4 regions of the Streptomyces sp. NBC_01283 genome follow, and region 1 is predicted to be linked to each of the others. Evidence: riboswitches for the same ligand, from Rfam matches in the RefSeq annotation. Region 1 holds a riboswitch; each other region holds the start of a gene.
The links. Region 1 has a riboswitch for cobalamin ahead of OG302_RS29710 (ABC transporter substrate-binding protein). Riboswitches for the same ligand answer to the same signal wherever they lie in the genome.
Positions count from the first base shown of each region.

Region 2: it holds a riboswitch for cobalamin, as region 1 does, so the genes downstream of both, OG302_RS06205 (energy-coupling factor ABC transporter permease) here and OG302_RS29710 (ABC transporter substrate-binding protein) in region 1, are expected to answer to the same signal.
Region 3: it holds a riboswitch for cobalamin, as region 1 does, so the genes downstream of both, OG302_RS15230 (ribonucleoside-diphosphate reductase subunit alpha) here and OG302_RS29710 (ABC transporter substrate-binding protein) in region 1, are expected to answer to the same signal.
Region 4: it holds a riboswitch for cobalamin, as region 1 does, so the genes downstream of both, OG302_RS31835 (cobalamin biosynthesis protein) here and OG302_RS29710 (ABC transporter substrate-binding protein) in region 1, are expected to answer to the same signal.

Region 1 is NZ_CP108430.1:6,562,274-6,567,593, forward strand. Features, by position in the region: gene OG302_RS29695 (haloacid dehalogenase-like hydrolase) at 1-195, opposite strand, end outside; gene OG302_RS29700 (helix-turn-helix domain-containing protein) at 471-1,334, shown strand; gene OG302_RS29705 (VOC family protein) at 1,340-1,798, shown strand; cobalamin riboswitch at 1,806-1,992, shown strand; gene OG302_RS29710 (ABC transporter substrate-binding protein) at 2,085-3,131, shown strand; gene OG302_RS29715 (FecCD family ABC transporter permease) at 3,128-4,168, shown strand; gene OG302_RS29720 (ABC transporter ATP-binding protein) at 4,165-4,950, shown strand; gene OG302_RS29725 (HEAT repeat domain-containing protein) at 5,256-5,320, opposite strand, start outside.
Region 2 is NZ_CP108430.1:1,306,417-1,311,736, reverse strand. Features, by position in the region: gene metE (5-methyltetrahydropteroyltriglutamate--homocysteine S-methyltransferase) at 1-538, opposite strand, end outside; cobalamin riboswitch at 701-918, opposite strand; gene tsaD (tRNA (adenosine(37)-N6)-threonylcarbamoyltransferase complex transferase subunit TsaD) at 1,071-2,141, shown strand; gene OG302_RS06210 (GNAT family N-acetyltransferase) at 2,141-2,779, shown strand; cobalamin riboswitch at 2,852-3,050, shown strand; gene OG302_RS06205 (energy-coupling factor ABC transporter permease) at 3,080-3,784, shown strand; gene OG302_RS06200 (energy-coupling factor ABC transporter substrate-binding protein) at 3,784-4,194, shown strand; gene cbiQ (cobalt ECF transporter T component CbiQ) at 4,201-4,950, shown strand; gene OG302_RS06190 (energy-coupling factor ABC transporter ATP-binding protein) at 4,947-5,320, shown strand, end outside.
Region 3 is NZ_CP108430.1:3,371,197-3,376,516, reverse strand. Features, by position in the region: gene OG302_RS15235 (ribonucleotide-diphosphate reductase subunit beta) at 1-207, opposite strand, end outside; gene OG302_RS15230 (ribonucleoside-diphosphate reductase subunit alpha) at 324-2,720, opposite strand; cobalamin riboswitch at 2,857-2,994, opposite strand; gene OG302_RS15225 (hypothetical protein) at 3,092-3,829, shown strand; gene mctP (monocarboxylate uptake permease MctP) at 3,897-5,320, opposite strand, start outside.
Region 4 is NZ_CP108430.1:7,029,425-7,034,744, forward strand. Features, by position in the region: gene cobN (cobaltochelatase subunit CobN) at 1-157, opposite strand, end outside; gene OG302_RS31830 (cobyric acid synthase) at 154-1,662, opposite strand; gene OG302_RS31835 (cobalamin biosynthesis protein) at 1,659-2,600, opposite strand; cobalamin riboswitch at 2,709-2,851, opposite strand; gene OG302_RS31840 (hypothetical protein) at 2,992-3,228, opposite strand; gene OG302_RS31845 (anion permease) at 3,241-4,512, opposite strand; gene OG302_RS31850 (class II aldolase/adducin family protein) at 4,863-5,320, shown strand, end outside.

The DNA.
Region 1 (5,320 bases):
CAGCTTCTTCGCGACCGGCTTGGGCCAGTGCTTCAGCTCGGCCGTGGTCCTCGCGGCGGTCTTCGCGGTCGTGGCGGAGGCGTCCGCGGCCGTCGCGTCCGTGCTCGGCCAGAGTGCCGTCCCCGCGAGGACGGCCGCGGTGAGCGCGCCCGCCGTGCCGATGACGGCCAGCTTGCCCTTTGCCTTTACTGCCATGGTTTTGTGCCCCCTGAGAGCGGTCTGCGCCCCGTCCGGAGCGGCGGGTCATCGTATGGGGTCGGGCGGCGGATTCCCATGATCGACATCACCGGACGGAACGGGCATGGGACGGGCGGGCGCGGGTAGCAGCGTCAGACGCGCGGCCTGCGCGGGGCTCTCTGCCCGGTCTGCTCCCGGTTCTCTGCCCGGTCTGCTCCGGGTTCTCTTCCGGGCGTGCCCCGGAGTCCCGCTCCGGCCTGCTGCGGAGCCGTGCCCGTCGCATACTGGGAGGCATGGAGACCGTCTCCCGGGAGTTCGTGCGGGCCGCCCCGCGGCTCGACGGCATGGTGGTGTCCGCCGTCGGCTACCGCACGGAGGGCGAGCGGCCCGGCCTGCACCGCGGGCTGCCCTCCCCGTACCTGACGCTGATCTTCTCGCTGGACGGCCCCGTCGTCACCGGCGGCACCCCCGAGCAGGCGGGCGGCCGCGACGCCGTCCGCACGGACATCGTCCTCGGCGGTCTGCACCAGACTCCGGCCTACGTCGTACGGCCCGAGCACGAGGCGGGCATCCAGCTCGCCGTCCACCCGCTCGCCGCCCGTGCCCTGTTCGGCGTACCGGCCGCGGAACTGGCCGGTGAGCTCGTGACGCCCGGCGCGGAGGTGATGGGGCGCCGCGCAGCCGACGTACGGGAGCTGCTGTGCGAGCAGGGCACCTGGGAGGAGCGATTCGCCTCCCTGTCCGCCTACTTGAGGCAGCGCGCGGCCGACACGTCCAGCGGCTCCGTGCGCCCCGAGGTCACCGAGGCCTGGGCCTGGCTGGCCCGGCATCAGGGAGTGGGCACCCTGCGCGGCCTCTCCCGGCACGTCGCCCTCAGCGAACGCCGGCTCACCACGCTCTTCCGCGCCGAGACGGGCCTGAGCCCCAAGCAGGCGGGCCGCCTGATGCGCTTCCAGCGCGCACGGAACGCCGTCGTACGCCCCGTCGCGGCGGGCGGCGCCCCCGACCTGGCCCGCGTCGCCGCCGACTGCGGCTACTACGACCACTCCCACCTGGTGCGGGACTTCCGGCAGTACACCGGCGCGAGCCCCAGCGGCTGGCTGGCCGAAGAGTGCCGGAATATCCAAGCCGGGAGCCATGGCGGGAGCGAAGAGTAGGACCCATGAACACGACCGAGAAGCAGCAGCCCCGGACCCCGTCCCAGCCCATCTCCGCCGGGCGCGCCCCCGATGTGTGGCCGACCCTCCAGGCCCATGACGCACCCGCCCTGATCGACTTCCTGGTCGGCACGGTCGGCTTCCTGCGCACCGCCGTCTACGAGGACGGCGACCGCGTGGCCCACGCCGAGCTCGACTGGCCCGAGGGCGGCGCGATCATGCTCGGCTCGTACGACGAGAAGTCCCAGGACTGGTGCCTGAAGCCGGGCACCTTCGGGGCGTACGTCGTCACCGACCGCGTGGACGACCTCTACCAGCGGCTCAGCACCGCGGGCGTCAAGATCATCCGTGAGATCGAGGACCAGCCGTACGGCAGCCGGGAGTTCGCGATCGCGGACCCCGAGGGCAACAAGTGGTCCTTCGGCACCTACCGCGGCGCACCGAGGCCCGAGCAGCCGTCCTGACCTCGCGTGATAGCTTGCGCACGCCAGTCAACCCACACCAGGGCCAGGGAATCCGGTGCGAATCCGGAACTGACGCGCAGCGGTGAGGGGGAACGGGCGGGGCCACGGCCACTGGGCGTCCACGGACGCCTGGGAAGGCGCCCCGCCCGGCCGATCCCCGAGTCCGAAGACCTGCTGGCACCTTCGTCCGCACACCGGGCGGCGGAGGTGACGAAGCAGGCCAGGCTCCGCGTATGAGCCGTGAGACTCAAGGGATCTCGTGTCCTCCACAGCCCGTCGTGTACGTATGCCAGCCCGTCGTGCACGCGTTTCTGCCCTCCTCCTCGGCACGGCCCTGGCCGTCACGCTGACCTCCTGCGGCGGCCCGTCGGCGACCTCCACCGCATCGAACGCGGACAAGAAGGCCGGCGGGTACCCGCTGACCCTCACCTCCTGCGGCAAGAAGGCGGAGATCAAGGCACCGCCGCAGCGGGCCGTCTCCCTCGACCAGGGCTCCACGGAGATCCTGCTCTCCCTCGGCCTCGCGGACCGCATGGCCGGCAGCGGCACCTGGACCGACCCGGTGCTCAAGGGCCTGGCGAAGGACAACGCCAAGGTCGAGCGCCTCGCCGACAGCTACCCCTCCTTCGAGAAGGTCCTCGCCCAGGAACCGGACTTCGTCACCGCCTCCTTCGAGGCGACGGTCAGCAAGGGCGGCGTCGCCGACCGCGCCAAGTTCGCCGAACTCGGCGTACCCGCCTATGTCTCGCCCTCCGACTGCGCGGGCAAGGACAACAGCGGCGACGGCGACGGCACCCGCGTCAGGACGCTCACCATGGACACCGTCTACGGCGAAGTGCGGGACCTGGCCAAGGCCTTCGGGGTCGAGAAGCGCGGCGAGCGCCTGATCGCGGAGCTCAAGGGCCGGGTGGCGAAGGCGACGCGGGATGTCGACGCGTCGGGCGCGAAGATCCTTTACTGGTTCGCCAACTCCGACGCGCCCTACATCGCGGGCTGCTGCGGGGCGCCCGGCATCATCACCCGCGAACTGGGCGCGAAGAACGTCTTCGACGACACCCGCGAGGAGTGGCCCCAGATCAACTGGGAGACGGTGGCGGACCGCGACCCGGACGTGCTGGTCATCGGAGACCTCACCCGCAAGTCGCAGACGGCCGAGAGCGCGAAGAAGAAGATCGAGTTCCTGGAGACCAATCCGGTCACCAAGAACCTGACCGCCGTGAAGAAGAAGCGGTACGTGCTGCTGAGCGGCCAGGCCATGAACCCGACGATCCGCACGGTGGACGGCGTGGAACAAGTCGCGGAAGCGTTGCGCGAGTTCGGGCTCGCCAAGTGAGGGGAGCCGGGGGAGCCGCCCCCGGCGGCATACGCCAGATCCTGCTCTGGACCGCGGGCCTGGCCGTCCTCGCCCTCTCCGTCGCGGTGGCCGTCACCATCGGCCCCGCGGACATCTCCGTACCGGACGTATGGTCGGCGGTCGCGGCCCACCTTGGCTGGGGAGAGGCGCGGCTGACGCCCATCAGGGACGGCATCGTCTGGAACCTGCGCATGCCGCGCACGCTCCTCGCGGCGGTCTGCGGCGCGGGCCTCGCGGTCTGCGGAACGGTCCTCCAGTCGCTCCTGCGCAACCCGCTCGCCGACCCCTTCGTGCTCGGCGTCTCGTCGGGCGCGTCCACGGGCGCGGTAGCGATCGTCGTCCTGGGGGTCGGCGGGGGAGTGGTGTCGGTCTCGGCGGGTGCCTTCGCCGGGGCTGTCTGCTCCTTCGCGCTGGTCCTGCTCCTGAGCCACACCCTGGGCGGAAGCGCCGACAGGGTGGTGCTTTCCGGTGTGGCGGCGATGCAGCTTTTCTCCGCCCTCACCTCGTTCGTGATCCTCACGTCGGGCGACGCGGAGACGACGCGGAGCGTCCTGTTCTGGCTGCTCGGCTCGTTGAGCGGGGTGGGCTGGACGGACGTCTGGCTGTGCGCGGCGGTGCTCTTCGCTGCCCTCGCGATCTGTCTGACGCAGGCGCGCACTCTGGACGCGTTCGCGTTCGGCCAGGACGCGGCGGCGACGCTGGGCGTCCACGTGGCCCGCACCCGGCTCATGCTGCTCTCCGTCACGGCCCTCCTGACGGCGGCGCTGGTCAGCAGCGCGGGCGCCATCGGCTTCGTGGGCCTGGTCCTGCCGCACGCGGCCCGAGCGCTCGTCGGCTCCGGGCATGCACGCCTCCTCCCGGTCACGGCGCTCGCGGGCGCGGTGTTCCTGGTGTGGGTGGACACGCTGGCCCGTACGGTCCTCGACCCGCAGGAGGTTCCCGTGGGGGTGGTGACGTCCCTGATCGGCGTCCCGGCGTTCGTCCTTGTCCTCTACCGCACCCGGAGGACGACATGAGCGCGGCCAGTTCCGGCCTGCGGGCGGACAGAGTCACCAGAACGGCAGCGGGCCGCCTGATAGTCGACGGAGTGACGCTGGCCCCGCCCCCCGGGGCGACGGTCGGCCTCCTGGGCCCCAACGGTTCGGGTAAATCAACCCTCCTCCGCATCCTGGCGGGCGTCCTGGCCCCGACATCGGGAGTGGTCACGCTGGACGGCGACCCGCTGCGTGACGTGGGCCGCCGCACGGTGGCACGCAGGGTGGCGGTGGTGGACCAGGAGGCCACGACGCAAGTGGCGCTGTCGGTGGAGGAGGTCGTACGACTCGGCCGCATCCCGCACCGCAGGGCGTGGTCGCTCCCGACCTCCGAGGACGAGGAGGCGGTACGGGAGGCCCTGACCCGCACGGGCCTGTCCGACAGGGCGGCCCAGTCCTGGCACACGCTCTCGGGCGGCGAACGCCAACGGGTGCAGATAGCAAGGGCGTTGGCCCAGCAGCCCAGAGAACTGCTCCTCGACGAACCCACCAACCACCTGGACGTCCAGCACCAGCTCGACCTCCTCTCCCTGGTGTCGGACCTCCCCCTGACCAGCGTGATCGCCCTGCACGACCTGAACCTGGCGGCGATGTTCTGCGACCACGTACTGGTCCTGCGCGAGGGAGTGGCGTACGCGTCGGGCACGCCGGCGGAGGTGATCACGGAGGAACTGATCGCGAAGGTGTACGGGGTGCGGGCGGTGGTGACGCCGGGGGACGCGAGCTTGGACGGACGCCCGTGGATCCGCTTTCGGCGCACGTAGGGTGACTTCACCTTCATCCCCCTCTTCACCTTCACCTTCACCTGAGCGAATCTCAAGGTCGGCGGCAAGAGTGCGTACGCCGACGGTGCGCTGAAGCTCAGCTGGGACGACGAAGGCAAGGCTTGCGCCACTACGGCTTCAAAGGCTCCGGCTCGGCCTGATCCGGGCCGCGGACCGCCCACCCTGTGGGGTCAGTGCCGGTGGCCCTGGGTGATTTGTTCGGCCCGGCGTCGGAGCTTGATGTCGGGGCCCTCCAGTCGGGCGGCAGTGGGGCCTAGTTGGGATACACCGCCCTCCCCGCAGGGTCAGCGCCGGCGGCCCTGCGTGATCTGCTCGGCCCGGCGCCGGAGCTTGGCGTCGAGGTCGCCCA
Region 2 (5,320 bases), 5.3 Mb from region 1:
CGCCGGGCGCGGGCTTGGCGAGCAGCAGATAGGTCACCGGGCCCACGAGGACCGGGCGCGCGGCGAGGCCCACGGCGACGGCCTCCTTGAGCTCGGCGACCTGCTTGGCGGAGTCGGCGGTGAAGACGGTGTCGGGGCCGAGCTCCGGCACGAGGTAGTGGTAGTTGGTGTCGAACCACTTGGTCATCTCGAGCGGCGCCACGTCCTGGGTGCCGCGGGCCATCGCGAAGTACCCGTCGAGGGCGTCGGTGTCGACGGCCTCGCGGTGCCGCTGCGGGACGGCCCCGACCATGACGCTGGCGTCCAGGACATGGTCGTAGTACGAGAAGTCGCCCGTCGGTACTTCGTGGATGCCCGCGTCGGCGAGCTGCCGCCAGGTGGACCGGCGCAGCATCGCCGCGGTCTCCCGGAGGGCGTCGGCGGTGACGCGGCCCTTCCAATAGCCCTCGACGGCCTTCTTCAGCTCCCGGTCGGGGCCCTGGCGGGGGTAGCCGTACACGGTGGCCCGTGCTGCCGCGGCTGCGGACTTCGCTGTCACGGAAATCTCCTTCGCGAGATGACTCCTGAGAATCCCGGGGACGGGACACGGACGCGAAGGGATGACGGACCGGGCGGACCGGACGCGCGCCACCGGCGCGGTGCTCCACCTGATCTGTACGCCGACCCGCCCACGAGGTCACCGGGATGTCCGCACATGAGGGATCACGTACGGGCAACGGGCAGGTCTTCGGACTCGCGGGCACACCTGCCGAGGCAGGTTCCTACTGACCGTCGCTTCCCGGGTCCGCGACGGACCCAGTGCGTATGACGGCGGTCGTTCCCACTCACCGCTGCGGGGCAGTCCCGGATTTCCACCGGGTTCCCTCTTGCGACGCGTCTGCCTGGCGGGCAGGGCGAACCAGCTGCACCCATCAGGCTAGAGGGTGGTCGGCGTCTTGGGCAGTACTGATCACATTCCGGACCGTGAGGTGAGACACGGAGCCACCCGGCGGTGGGGACACCGCCCGGAGGTCTTATTGCACATGGCTTGCAACTACACTTCCCACGCAGAAAGTCTGTGGGTGAAGGAGATGCCGGTGGCAGCGGGGCGCATTGTGCTGGGGATCGAGTCGTCCTGCGACGAGACCGGAGCGGGGATCGTCTCGCAGGGGCGGCTGCTCGCCCATGCGGTGGCGTCCAGCATGGACGAGCACGCCCGGTTCGGCGGCGTGGTTCCCGAGATCGCCGCACGAGCGCATCTGCACGCGTTCACCCCGGTCGTCCAAAACGCCCTCGACCAGGCGGACCTGAAGCTGTCCGACATCGGAGCGGTGGCGGTCACCACGGGTCCCGGCCTGTCCGGCGCGCTGCAGGTCGGCCTCGCGGGGGCGAAGACCCTCGCGTACGCGCTCGACGTCCCGTTGTACGGCGTGCACCACCTGGCCGGGCATGTCGCCGCCGACACGCTGGAGCACGGCCCGCTGCCCGATCCCTGCGTGGTCCTGATCGTCTCCGGCGGGCACACCTCGCTGCTGCTCGTCCGGGACCTGGCGCGCGATCCCATCGTGCACCTGGGGGACACCCTGGACGACGCGGCGGGCGAGTGCTTCGACAAGGCCGCCCGCGTCTTCGGCCTGCCCTACCCGGGCGGCCCCGCCATCGACCGCGCGGCCCGCAGCGGTGATCCGCGCGCGGTCGCCTTCCCGCGCCCGCTCACCGGACCGAAGGACGCCCCGTACGCCTTCTCCTTCTCCGGACTCAAGACCGCCGCCGCGCGCTGGGCCGAGGGGCACGCGGGGCGCGAGCTGCCGGTGGCCGACGGCGCGGCCTCGCTCCAGGAGGCCGTCGCGGACGTACTGACCCGCAAGGCGCTGGCCGCCTGCCGCGATCACGGCGTCCGCACCCTCGTCGTGGTCGGCGGTGTCGCCGCGAACTCGCGGGTGCGTGTGCTCGCCGAGGAGCGGTGCGCGGCCGAAGGTGTGCGGCTGCGCGTGCCCCCGATGACCCTGTGCACGGACAACGGTGCGATGATCGCCGCCGTCGGCGACCTGCTCGTACGGGCCGGGGCCGAGCCCGCCCCCTGGGACGTGTCGGTCGACCCGTCCGCCCCTCTGACGTACGCGGCCCTGCGGCCGGGGGCGGCCGCGGCGAGGGCCGCCTGATGGCGGCGGTCGTCCGGCTACTGCGGGGCCATCAACTCCTCGCGTACGGCGCCGCCTTGCGCACCGTCTACGCCGATGCCTTCCGTGTGCCGCCCTGGCACGAGGACGAGGAGAGGGTGGCGGAATTCATGGTCCGGCTCGGCGACGACGTACGCCGTCCCGGGTTCACCGCGGTGATCGCACTGGAGGGGACGGACGTCGTCGGCTTCACCACCGGGTGGACCACGCCCGAGCCCTTTCCCGCCGACCGCTGCTATCCGCAGGCGGCGGCCGGACTCGGCGCCGGGCGCGCCCGGTCGTGGCTGTGCGGGGCCCGTGAGATAGACGAACTCGCCGTGCACCCTGCGGCGCAGGGCACCGGAATCGGAGCCGCCCTGCTGGCGGCGATGGCCGAAGGCGCTCCCGACGACCGTGTCTGGCTGCTGACTTCGGTCCGGTCGGCGCAGGCCATGGGCTTCTACGAGCGCCAGGGCTGGACCCAGGCGACCCACCCCTCACCCGACGGCAAAGGCGTCGTCGTCTTCCTCGGGCCCCGCCACCCCGCCCGGACGCTCGCGGTGCTGCGCGGCGGGGAGGCGGCGGTCTCCCGCGAAACGTGGCCCGTTTCGGGTGTGCACGAGCCGATGCACAGGGGTTGATCAGGGGCGTACGCCCCTGGTCGTGTGCGCTCGCGCGTGCCACAGGTGGGGCGACCCCACAAGTTGTCAGGAAACTCGGATGCGCACTATGGTCACCACGCCTTGGTGCTCGGGAAATCCGGTGTGATGCCGGTGCGGCCCTCGCCACTGTGATCGGGAAGTCCGGCTCCAGCCCTCGCGGCAGCCACTGGGTGCACACGCACCCGGGAAGGCGGAGTCCGGTCGGTACGACCCGTCAGCCAGGAGACCGGCCAAGGCGCGTTGTCCATCCACGAGGTGCTGGAGAGGGTCTGCTTAGCCATGCACATTGCCGAGGGTTTCCTCCCACCGGCGCACGCGATCGCCTGGGGTGTAGCGTCCGCGCCGTTCGTCGTCCACGGAGTCCGCTCCCTGACCCGTGAGGTCAAGGAGCACCCTGAGAGCACGTTGCTCCTGGGCGCCTCCGGAGCCTTCACTTTTGTCCTTTCCGCACTGAAAATCCCTTCCGTCACGGGCAGTTGCTCGCACCCGACGGGCACCGGGCTCGGCGCGATCCTGTTCCGGCCGCCGATCATGACGGTGCTCGGCACCATCACACTGCTGTTCCAGGCCCTGCTGCTCGCCCACGGCGGACTCACCACACTCGGCGCCAACGTCTTCTCCATGGCGATCGTCGGGCCATGGGCCGGATACGCCGTCTACCGCCTCCTGAAGCGGTTCGACGCGCCGCTCATGGTCGCCGTGTTCTTCGGCGCGTTCGTCGCCGACCTGTCCACGTACTGCGTCACCAGCGTCCAGCTCGCCCTGGCCTTCCCGGACCCCAGCAGCGGATTCGTCGGCGCCCTGGGCAAGTTCGGCGGCATCTTCGCCGTCACGCAGATCCCCCTCGCGGTGAGCGAGGGACTGCTCACCGTGCTGGTGATGCGGCTGCTCGTGCAGTCGAGCAAGGGCGAGCTCACACGGCTCGGCGTCCTGCTGCAGGGGAAGAAGACGGACACGAAGACGGAGTCGGGGGCCAGCGCCTGATGAGCCGGAACGCGAAGATCAACACTCTGCTCCTCGTCATCGTCGCCGCGCTCGCCGTGCTGCCGTTGGCGCTCGGCCTCGGCGACGACAAGAAGGAGCCGTTCACCGGGTCCGACTCCCAGGCCGAGACCGCGATCACCGAGAACAAGCCGGACTATGAGCCGTGGTTCTCGCCGCTGTACGAACCCCCCTCCGGGGAGATCGAGTCGGCGCTCTTCGCGCTGCAGGCGGCGCTGGGCGCGGGCGTCCTCGCGTACTACTTCGGTCTGCGCAGGGGGCGCCGGCAGGGCGCGGAGATCGCGTCGGCGAAGGAAGCCCCCGCGAAGAGGACCGCAGAAGGAACCGCGGAAGGAACCGCGGAACGGACCGCCGACGTGGACAGCACCCGGACCACGACCGAGCAGGTCTGATCCCGCGTGCTGCCCATCGACGCGGCGGCGCACAGCAGTCGCTGGCGCCGCCGCCACCCCGTGGACAAAGCCGTGCTCGGGCTCGGCCTCACCGTCCTTGCCGTCTCCCTGCCGCCCTGGCCGGGCGCCGCCCTCGTGCTCGTCGCCGCGCTCGCCGTGCTGCTCGGACCGGCCGGTGTGCCGCCCCGAAAACTGTGGCGCGCCTACCGCGTGCCGCTCGGCTTCTGCGTCACCGGCGCCCTGACCCTCATCGTCCAACTCGGCGGGCCCGAAGGGTTCGTCACGCTCGCCGATGGCGGCCCCGCGCGAGCGGGCGGTCTGCTCCTGCGCACGTCGGCGGCCTCGCTGGGCGTCCTGCTTTTCGCCTTCACCACACCCATGTCGGACCTGCTGCCCCGCCTGGTGAAGGCGGGCGTGCCGGCACCCGTCGTCGACGTGGCCCTCGTCATGTACCGGATGAGCTTCCTGCTCCTGGACTCCATGAGCCGGATCCGGCAGGCGCAGGCCGCGCGGCTCGGCCACACCACCCGTGCCGCGACCTGGCGTTCCCTCGGCGGCCTCGGGGCCACCGCGTTCGTACGGGCCTTCGACCGGGCGACCCGGCTGCAGGCCGGGCTCGCCGGACGCGGGTACGACGGAACCCTGCGGGTGCTCGTGCCGGAGGCCCGGATCTCCCGGCGCTTCGTGACCGCGAGCGCGGTCCTTCTCACGGGCCTCGCGGCCCTCACCCTCGTACTGAAATGGCTTCTTCCATGAAGGCTTCCTCCCTGAGCGAGCCGCGCGCCTCCAGCGATCCGAGCGGGCCCCTGGTCGCTCTGCGCGCCGCTTCCTACGCGTACGAAGACGGGCCCACCGTGCTCAGCGGCCTGGACTTCGACGTCATCGAGGGGCGCGCCCTCGCGCTGCTCGGGCGCAACGGCAGCGGCAAGACCACCCTCATGCGGCTGCTGAGCGGCGGACTCCGGCCGGACCGGGGCGGATTGACCGTCGGGGGAGCCCCCGTGACGTACGACCGCAAGAGCCTCACCCGGCTGCGGACGACGGTTCAGCTGGTGGTCCAGGACCCGGACGACCAGTTGTTCGCCGCCTCGGTCGAACAGGACGTGTCCTTCGGGCCGCTGAACCT
Region 3 (5,320 bases), 3.2 Mb from region 1:
GATGTGCTTGTAGAGCGTGAGCACCAGGTTGTTGGAGACGATCGAGTCGCCGGTCGCGAAGAACGCGACAAGGCGGCCGATCATGTGCTGCTCGCCCGGCGAGAGCTTGGCGAGGTCGGCGACGTCCGAGTGGAGGTCGACCTCCTCGACGGTCCAGGTGTTCTTGATCGCGTCCCGGTAGCGCTCGTAGAAGTCCGGGTAGCGCATGGGACGCAGGGTCAGCTCGAAGCCCGGGTCCAGGAGGTTCTTGTCGGCGTTGGTGGGGGCGGCTTCCGGCGCGAAGCGCTGTCCATCGGGGGTGGTGGTCGGGTGACGGGTGGGCATTACTGGCAGGCCTCGCAGGACTCGGGGTTTTCCAGGGAGCAGGCGACAGCCTCTTCGGCGGTTGCCTGCGGGGGCACGGGGGCGGCGGCTTCGGTTTTGCCCGCCGCCGCGCGGGCGATCCGGGTAGCCGGGCGCGAACGCAGGTAGTACGTGGTCTTCAGACCCTGCTGCCAGGCGTACGCGTACATCGAGGAGAGCTTGCCGATGGTCGGCGTCTCCAGGAACAGGTTCAGGGACTGCGCCTGGTCCAGGAACGGCGTGCGCGCGGCGGCCATGTCGATCAGGCCGCGCTGCGGGATCTCCCACGCGGTGCGGTAGAGGTCGCGCACCTCGGCCGGGATCCAGCTGAAGCCCTGCACGGAGCCGTTGGCCTCGCGCAGCGCCTCGCGGGTCTGGGCGTCCCAGACGCCGAGCCGTTTCAGCTCCTGCACCAGGTAGGAGTTGACCTGGAGGAACTCACCGCTCAGCGTCTCGCGCTTGAAGAGGTTGGAGACCTGCGGCTCGATGCACTCGTAGACGCCCGCGATGGACGCGATGGTGGCGGTCGGCGCGATGGCGAGAAGCAGCGAGTTGCGCATGCCGGTCGCGGCGATACGTTCCCGCAGCGCGGCCCAGCGCTCCGGCCAGGTCAGCTCGACGCCGTAGTGGTCGGGGTGCAGGACGCCGCGCGCGGTGCGGGTCTTCTCCCAGGCGGGCAGCGGGCCATTGCGCTCCGCGAGGTCGGCGGACGCCTCGTACGCGGCGAGCATGATCCGCTCGGCGATGCGGGTGGAGAGGGCGCGCGCGGCGGGGGAGTCGAACGGCAGCTTCAGCTGGAAGAAGACGTCCTGCAGACCCATGGCGCCCAGGCCCACCGGACGCCACCTGGCGTTGGAGCGCCCGGCCTGCTCGGTCGGGTAGAAGTTGATGTCGACCACGCGGTCGAGGAAGGTGACGGCGGTGCGGACGGTCTCGTCGAGCCGCTGCCAGTCGATGTCACCGGCGTCCGTGTCCACGAACGCGCCGAGGTTCACCGAGCCCAGGTTGCAGACGGCCGTCTCCCCGTCGTCCGTCACCTCCAGGATCTCCGTGCAGAGGTTGGAGGAGTGGACCGTGTGGCCGGGCTCCGCCGTCTGGTTGGCGGTGCGGTTGGCGGCGTCCTTGAACGTCATCCAGCCGTTGCCGGTCTGCGCGAGGGTGCGCATCATGCGGCCGTACAGATCGCGGGCCGGAATGGTCTTGCGGGCGAGCCCGGCGGCCTCGGCCTTGCGGTAGGCGGCGTCGAACTCGTCGCCCCACAGGTCGACGAACTCGGGCACGTCGGCCGGCGAGAACAGCGACCAGTCCTGGTCGGCGGCGACCCGGCGCATGAACTCGTCCGGGATCCAGTGCGCGAGGTTGAGGTTGTGCGTGCGCCGCTGGTCCTCACCCGTGTTGTCGCGCAGCTCCAGGAACTCCTCGATGTCGGAGTGCCAGGTCTCCAGGTAGACCGCGGCGGCGCCCTTGCGCCGCCCGCCCTGGTTCACGGCGGCGACGGAGGCGTCCAGCGTCTTCAGGAACGGCACGATGCCGTTGGAGTGGCCGTTCGTGCCGCGGATCAGCGAACCGCGGGCGCGGACGCGGGAGTACGAGAGGCCGATGCCGCCCGCGTGCTTGGAGAGGCGCGCGACCTGGTGGTAGCGGTCGTAGATGGAGTCCAGCTCGTCCAGCGGCGAGTCGAGGAGGTAGCAGGAGGACATCTGCGGGTGCCGGGTGCCGGAGTTGAAGAGTGTCGGCGAGGACGGCAGGTAGTCCAGGCGGCTCATCAGGCGGTACAGGGAGGCGACCTCGTCCAGGGCGCGGACGCTGCCGTCCTCGGCGAGGCCGCTCGCGACGCGCAGCATGAAGTGCTGCGGGGTCTCGATGACGTGCCGGGTGATCGGGTGCCGGAGCAGATAGCGGCTGTGCAGGGTGCGCAGGCCGAAGTAGCCGAACCGGAAGTCGGCGCCGTCCTCCAGGGCGGCCTCCACGAGACCGTCGAGGCGCTCCGCGTGGTCGGTGACGAACGCGGCGGTGCGGTCCGCGATCAGGCCCTCGCGGTGACCCACGGCGACCGAATCGGAGAAGGAGCGCACGCCCTGCGACGCCGCCTCGTCACGGATGCTGAGACTGAGCAGCCTGGCCGCGAGCTGCGAATACGTCGGGTCCTCGGAGATGAGCCCCGCGGCCGCCTCGGTCGCCAGCTCCCGCAGCTCAGCCAGGTCCGCGCGGGCCGAGCGGCCGCGGAGCGCGGCGGCGGCGACTCTGCCGGGGTCGGCGTCGGGGAGGTCGGCGGTGAGGTCGGTCAGGGTACGCAGCAGCGCGGTTCCTGGGCCGTCGGCGGTCTGCTGACCGTCGGTGGTCTGCGCTGACGCAGGTTCGGCTGGCGCGATGGTCACGTGGAGCACTCCCTCGCTCGGCTCTGGGCCCGCGGAGGGATGAGTGACACACGGGCGCCCGCCCCTGGGCAGGGCTGCGCTCCGCGTCCACCAGCCCATTCCACGAGGCCCGGACGACGTTGGCACCCGGACCGGTCGGAACGGGCGCGCTGCCGACAGGTCTTCGGACTTGAGAGCACGACAAATGCGTACTCGTACACCGTTGCGGGACAGTTCCGGACTTGCACCGGATTCCCCTGCGGCGACAGCGAGCACGAGCATACATCTTGTGCTGGCCCTGGGCGGCAGCCCCACATCTTGTGTCGGAGCGGCTGTCCCCTCCGGTCCTCTAGGGTGGCGGCCGAACTGAAGGCCGAACAGGGGGCGGTGCCGTGCGAGGGCTGGGTGCGGGTTGTGCGGCCGTACTGCTGCTGGCGCTCACCGGGTGCGGGGACGGCGGTCGGGCGACGACGGCGGAGCACACACGGACCCCGAAGCCGACCACGGCCGCCGGTGTCGACGGCGAAGCCGACCCCCGCAAGCTCTTCACGGACGCCGAGCTGAAGGCCGCCCTGCTGCCCGCGAAGGCGGTCGGGGTGCGGGCCGACACGCTCAACGCCACCACGGGGCTCTACAACCAGCATTACGGAGGCGGTGACTGGGGCACCTGTGCTCCCGGCGCGAAGGCGAGCAGGGAACTGTTCTCCCTGCGCGGAGCCAGTGCCGGCCACACCATCCGCCCCTTCCCCGGGGCGATGGCCGACGAGGGCGACCCCGTCGTCTCCCAGAGTCTGGTCTCGATGCGGGCCGGGCGGGCAGGGCGTCACGTCGAACTGCGCCGGCAGCTCCACCAGGCGTGCCCCAGTGTCACCGTCGACACCGACGCGGCCCCGGTGGTGGAGCACCACACGGCCGAGAAGCTGCCCGGTCTCGGCGACGAGGCGATCCTGGAGACCACGAGGACCGAGGGCGACGACGAACACGACGGCGAAACCCCGTACTACAAGGTCGAGGTGCGGGTCGGCGGCGTGCTCGTGCTCGTGGACGCGGGCCCCCACAAGGATCTGGCGATCTCCTCGGCGGCCAAGGCCGCGGCACGGGTCCGGACGGAGCTCTACAAGGCCCCATGAGGGCGCACGCACGGCAACGGGCCGCCGGATTGCTCCGGCGGCCCGTGTCACACACGTACGAGGAACCTCAGTGCCCGCCCGGCGCTCCCGCCGTGGCCGGCGGCAGCTCCTCCACGACACCCGGGTCGCCCGCGTCCGCCGTGTAGTCCCCGGGAGACGTCTCGTCGATGCCGTCAGGGGCCTTCATGGCGCGCAGGACGAAGGTCATGACCACGGTGACCACCACGTTCAGGACGAACGCCGTGAGGCCGATGTAGCCGATCTCGCCGATGCCGGGGATCTCGTCGGACGAGCCGCCGAAGTGCTTCTGCGTCGGTGACGCGACACCGTACGCGGCGACCGTTCCGTAGATCATGCCGATCGCCCAGCCGGCGAGCAGCGCCCAGCGGTGGAACCACCGCGTGAACAGGCCGCCGACCAGCGCGGGCATCGTCTGCAGGATCCAGATGCCGCCCAGGAGCTGGAAGTTGATCGCGACCGTCTTGTCCATGGTGAGGACGAAGGCGAGCGCGCCGACCTTCACCAGGAGCGAGACCAGCTTGGAGATCTTCATCTCCTGCTGCGGAGTCGCGTCCGGCTTGAGGAAGTCCTTGTAGATGTTCCTCGTGAAGAGATTCGCGGCCGCGATCGACATGATGGCCGCCGGCACGAGCGCGCCGATGCCGATCGCCGCGAACGCGACGCCCGTGAACCAGTCGGGGAACATGTTCTCGAACAGCTGCGGAATCGCCAGCTGCCCGTTCTCCACCTTCACCCCGGCCGCGATCGCCATGAAGCCGAGCAGCGCGAGCAGGCCCAGCATCAGCGAATAGAGCGGCAGGATCGTGGTGTTGCGGCGGATCACGTCGCGGCTCTTGGAGGAGAGCGTCGCCGTGATCGAGTGGGGATACATGAACAGCGCGAGCGCGGAGCCGAGCGCGAGCGTGGCGTACGTCCACTGCCCGGCCTCGCCCGGCGCGAGGCCCGCGACGGGCTTGCCCGCCGCCTCGTTCGTCGCCGAGAACTTGTCGCTCGCCGCCCGGAAGATCTCGTCGAACCCGCCGAGCTTGATCGGGATGTAGATGATCGCGACGGCGATGACCAGATAGATCAGACCGTCCTTCACGAACGCGATCAGCGCGGGAGCGCGCAGACCGGACGAGTACGTGTACGCGGCGAGCACCGCGAACGCGATCAGGAGCGGCAGGTCCTTGATGAACCAGTTGGTGTCCGGACCGCCGCCGACGCCCATGACGTCGAGCACGGCCTGGATGCCGACCAGCTGGAGCGCGATGTACGGCATCGTGGCGAGGATGCCGGTGACCGCGACGGCCAGCGAGAGCCCCTTCGAGCCGAAGCGCCCGCGCACGAAGTCGGACGTGGTCACGTATCCGTGCTTGTGCGAGACGGACCACAGACGCGGCAGGAAGGTGAAGATCAGCGGGTAGACGAGGATCGTGTACGGCACCGCGAAGAAGCCGGCCGCGCCCGCCGCGTAGATCGCCGCCGGGA
Region 4 (5,320 bases), 470 kb from region 1:
CGAGCAGGCGTACGACGGCGACGTCCGCGCCCTCGATCAGCGCGGGCAGCTCGTCCTGCACGTCGACCCGGGTCGGGTTGCCGATGCGGTAGGGGGCGCCGGAGGCACGGGCGGCAAGGAGGTCCGTGTCGGCGGTGGACAGAAGCAGGACGGTCATGAGGGTGCCCCCGGTGCGATGAAGGGGAGACCGGCGGGTGCGCCGGTCTCGATCAGGCTGAGCAGCGCGTCCGTGTCCGCGTGCCCTTCGATCAGGTCGCCGAGCAGGTCGAGCTGCTCCTCGCGCAGTGCGCCGAAGCTGGTGTCGGGCGCGGGCACGAATCGGCGCCCGGCGGCGCGGGCCACCTCGGTGAGGAAACGCCGCCGGAACGCGTCGCTCTCCAGCGAGCCGTGCCAGTGCGTGCCCCACACCTCGCCGACACGGCAGCCGTCCAGGAAGGGCTCTCCGCCCAGGATCTGAGCGACGCCGTGATGGATCTCGTACCCCTCGACGGGTTCTCCGAGGGCCTCGCCGACGGGCCGCGCGAGGGTCTTCTCCCGCTCGAACCGGACGCGCACGGGCAGCAGTCCGAGCCCGTCCACGGCGCCCGCCCGCGACTCGACGTCGTCCTCGATGTGCTCGCCGAGCACCTGGAAGCCGCCGCAGATCCCGAGCACGGGCCGCCCCTCGGCGGCACGCCGGGCGATGGCGTCCGCGAGGCCGCGTTCGCGCAGCCACTCCAGGGCACGCACGGTCCCGCGCGTGCCGGGGACGATCACCAGGTCGGCGTCGACGAGTTCCTCGGCCCGGTCCACGAACCGCACGACGACGCCCGGTTCGGCGGCCAGCGCGTCCACGTCCGTGAAGTTCGACATCAGCGGTACGGCACAGACGGCGACCCGCAGCACGTCCGCACCGATCGGGGGAGCGACCACGGACTCCCGCACGGCGCCCCGCAGGGACACCCGGAGCCCGTCCTCCTCGTCGATGCCGAGGCCGTGCTGGAACGGCAGCACACCGAACGTCCGCCGCCCGGTGAGCTCATGGAGCATGTCGAGCCCCGGTTCGAGCAGCGAGACGTCGCCCCGGAACTTGTTGACGAGGTACCCGGCGACCAGCTCCTGGTCCTGGGCGCTCAGCAGCGCGGTGGTCCCGAAGAAGGAGGCGAAGACGCCCCCGCGGTCGATGTCTCCCACCACGACCACGGGGAAGCGGGCGGCCCGCGCGATCCCCATGTTCACGATGTCCGTACGCCGCAGATTGATCTCGGCGGGACTGCCCGCGCCTTCACAGATCACGGCGTCATAGCTGCCCCGAAGTTCCTCCAGGCATCCCACGACGGTGGAGAGCAGCGCTTCCTGCCGCCCTCCGTGGTAGCCCCTGGCGCTCATCTCGCCCACGGGCTTGCCCATCAGGACGACCTGGCTGCTGCGGTCGCTGCCCGGCTTGAGCAGCACGGGGTTCATCAGCGCGCTCGGCTCGACCCGGGCGGCCTGCGCCTGCATGGCCTGGGCCCGCCCGATCTCGGCACCCTCGCGCGTGACGAAGGAGTTGAGGGACATGTTCTGCGCCTTGAAGGGCGCGACGGAGACCCCCTTGCGGGCCAGCCACCGGCAGATCCCGGCGGTGACGACGCTCTTCCCCGCGTCGGACGTCGTCCCGGCGACGAGCAGTCCACCGCTCATGAGGCCCTGCCTTTCCGTAGTGTGCTCACGGCCGCGGCGACGCCCAGGGCCAGCAGCCCGACCCGCCGCGACAGCTTCACGGCCCGCTCGATGTCGGCGACCTCGACGCCCCGCCCGGCCTCGTTGAGGACAGGTCGGTGCTCGACACGCCCCGCGTACGAGAGCGTCCCCCCGAGCCGTACGCCCAACGCCCCGGCGAAGGAGGCCTCGACGGGCCCCGCGTTGGGGCTCGGATGCTTCGCCGCATCGCCGCGCCAGGCGCGCAGGGCTCCCCGCGGCGCGTCCCCGGCGGCAGCCGCGAGCACGGCGGTGAGCCGGGCCCCGGGCCACCCCAGTACGTCGTCGAGCCGCGCGGAGGCCCAGCCGTAGCGCCGGTACCTCGCGGATTTGTGCCCGACCATGGCGTCGAGGGTGTTGACGGCCCGGAAGGCGACGAGCCCGGGAACGCCGCCGACGGCGCCCCACACGAGCGCCCCGACCACGGCGTCGGAGGTGTTCTCGGCGACGGACTCGACCACGGCGCGCGCGATGCCGTCGGCGTCCAGCGCCTGCGGGTCCCGGCCGCACAGATGCGGCAGCCGCTCCCGCGCCACCTCGATGTCCCCGGCGGCCAGCGCGCCGCCGACGGCCCGCGCCTCACGCCCCAGCGAGGTGCCGCCGACCACGGCCCAGGTGGTGGCGGCGGTCAGCGCGACGGATGCGGCGCGCGAGTCACGTACGAGAGAAGAGGCCAGGACGGCGGCACCGGCCGCACCTCCGGCACACACCACGGCATGCAGGGCGCCCCACCCGCGGTGGTCACGCCACAGCACACGCTCGACGGCAGCGGCGGCCCGCCCGAACGCGGCGACCGGATGCCCGCGGCGGGGATCGCCGAGGAACAGGTCACCGAGGAGGCCGGCGGCGGCGCCGTACGCGAAGTCGCGATCGGCACGCATCGGTTCAGCCGGCCGTTGTGCCGAGAGGAGAGCTCACGCTCGGGAACTGGTCCGGCAATGGGCGGCCGCGCATGGCGATATGTCCTCACTCAGGGTGTCCGCGCCCTGGTTCGACGTGATCGGCGGCGAGAGTTCCTGGCTTCCGAGGAGTCAGTTCCTCGATGACAGTGGCGGGACCGCGCCGGATTCGCACCGGCTTCCTCTCCTGCTGCCGTATTGGCTCCGGCAGTCCACCACGGCCCGCGAAGGCCCGTCAACTCGCCGTTGACCTGCGACGGGAGAGTGTGCTGAGGCCCACAGCCGGGCCTCTGACGGCTCCTTGCCGAGCCCACGGACAAAAGTGGGGTGCGGGACGCCGAAGCGTCCCGCACCCCACTGAGAACCGCCGTCGTCAGGCGACGATCAGATAGATCCCGTACGCCACTGCCGCCGCGCAGAGCGCGAAGCACACGTACGCGCCCGTGCGTGCCGCCGCGGCGGTGCCGCCCGCGGCCGAGGGGGCGCCGGACGTCGCCGCCTCGCGCTTGGCGAGGCCGACGATGCCGAGGGTGAACAGGCCCACCAGGGCCACCGTCACCGCGAGGCTGACTCCGAAGACGGAGCCGAGAGCTGCCCAGTCGATGTCCATGCTGACTTTTCCTTACACCGTTGCGGGCCGGGCGGGGTCCGCCACGGTGCTGGTCGGGGCCGGGATGGTGGTCTTGACGAGGTCGACGTCGGTGCTGGTCACGGCCGACCCGGTGGGCGGCGGACTGACGGCGGCGATCGCGGTGGTCACGACACCGGCGGGCTCGGCGTCGAGAGCGCCGGGCTCGTCGTTCGTGACGTTCGTGTGGTCGACGGCGTTGCGCCGGGACAGCACCCAGATCACGGCCGAGCCGGCCACCAGCAGCGCGGCGGTCGCCGCGACGCCCCAGGGGCCCTGCTTGGTGAGGAACTCCGCGCCCGCGCCGACCAGACCGGCGGCCGGCAGGGTGAGGCCCCAGGCGACGAACATCCGGGTCGCCGTGGACCAGCGGACCACGCCGCCCTTGCGGCCGAGGCCCGCGCCCATCACGGCGCCCGAGCAGACCTGGGTGGTGGAGAGCGAGAAGCCGATGTGCGAGGAGGCGAGGATCGCGGTCGCGGCGCTGGTCTGGGCGGCGAAGCCCTGCTGCGGCGCGAGGTCCGTGAGGCCCTTGCCCATGGTGCGGATGATGCGCCAGCCGCCGAGGTACGTGCCGAGCGCGATGGCGACACCGGCCGAGACGATGACCCACATCGGGGGGTTGGCACCCGGGTTCAGGACGCCGCCGGTGATCAGGGCGAGCGTGATGATGCCCATGGTCTTCTGCGCGTCGTTCGTGCCGTGCGCCAGCGAGACGAGGCCGGCGGAGGCGATCTGACCGGTGCGGTAGCCCTTGGCGGTCGCCCTGGTGTCGGTGTTGCGCCCGATGCGGTACGTCAGGCGCGTGGCCAGCGTCGCGGCGATGCCGGCCACCAGGGGCGCGGCGATCGCGGGGATCAGGATCTTGGTGACGACGGTGCCGCCGTTGATCGACGACCAGCCCATCGACATGACAGCGGCGCCGATGAGGCCGCCGAAGAGTGCGTGGGAGGAACTGGAGGGCAGGCCCACCAGCCAGGTCAGCAGATTCCAGAGGATCGCGCCGACCAGGGCCGCGAAGATCACCTCTGTCTTCAGTCCGTCCTCGTTGACGATGCCGCCGGAGATGGTCTTGGCGACTTCGACGGAGAGGAAAGCGCCGACGAGGTTCAGCACGGCGGACATGGCCACCGCCGTCTTGGGCTTGAGAGCGCCAGTCGAGATGGTGGTCGCCATCGCGTTGGCTGTGTCGTGGAAACCGTTCGTGAAGTCGAACACGAGAGCGGTAACGATCACGATCCCGAGGAGAAGCGTGATGTGTTCCATTTACCCAGGCTTCTGTTGGACGTCAGTGGCAAGTGGAACGTAGGCAATGTGGGTGAACGGAAAGTGAACTGGGTCGGGCCGTGCGGTGACCCAATGCGCGGCACTGTCACTCCGGTTGTGCCGGGGCCCTGACGAAGATCGCCCGGAGCGGCGGCCGGAAGCCTGGATTCCGGGCTTCTGGGGTGCCTGGCCCGTGCCCGGCCGCCCCCGGGCGAACCTCTTCAGCGGTCCGGCGATCCGTTGGAGAGATCCTGATCACCCCGTAGGGGTGGTGGCGCAGAGGGGCGCCTTCTCGGCCTGCCCGTGGCCGAAACCGGAATCCCGGCGAGGGCTGCTGGCAGGATCACCGCATGACGGAGCAGCGGGGCGAAGGCGACGAAGGCCGGCAGGGTGCGATGGAGCGGGCGTGGGAAGAGCTGGTGGCGGCGGCCCGCAGAACGGTGGCGGACGGTCTGGTGGTCGGCACCTCGGGCAATGTCTCGGTGCGCGTCGGCGGCACGATCCTCGTCACCCCCAGCGGGGTGCCGTACGACCGCCTGACGGCGCGGGACGCGGTCGGTGTCGACGCGGACGGCAACCAGCTCTTCGGCGACCTCGCCCCGACCAGCGAACTGCCCATGCACCTGGCGGTCTACCGCACCACGCACGCCGGAGCCGTGGTCCACACCCACGCGGTGCACGCCACCGCCGTCTCCACCCTGGTCCCGGAACTCCCGCCCATCCACTACATGACGGCCGCCCTCGGCGGCCCGGTCCGGGTCGCCCGGTATGCGCCGTACGGCTCGGACGAGCTGGCCGAGAACATGCT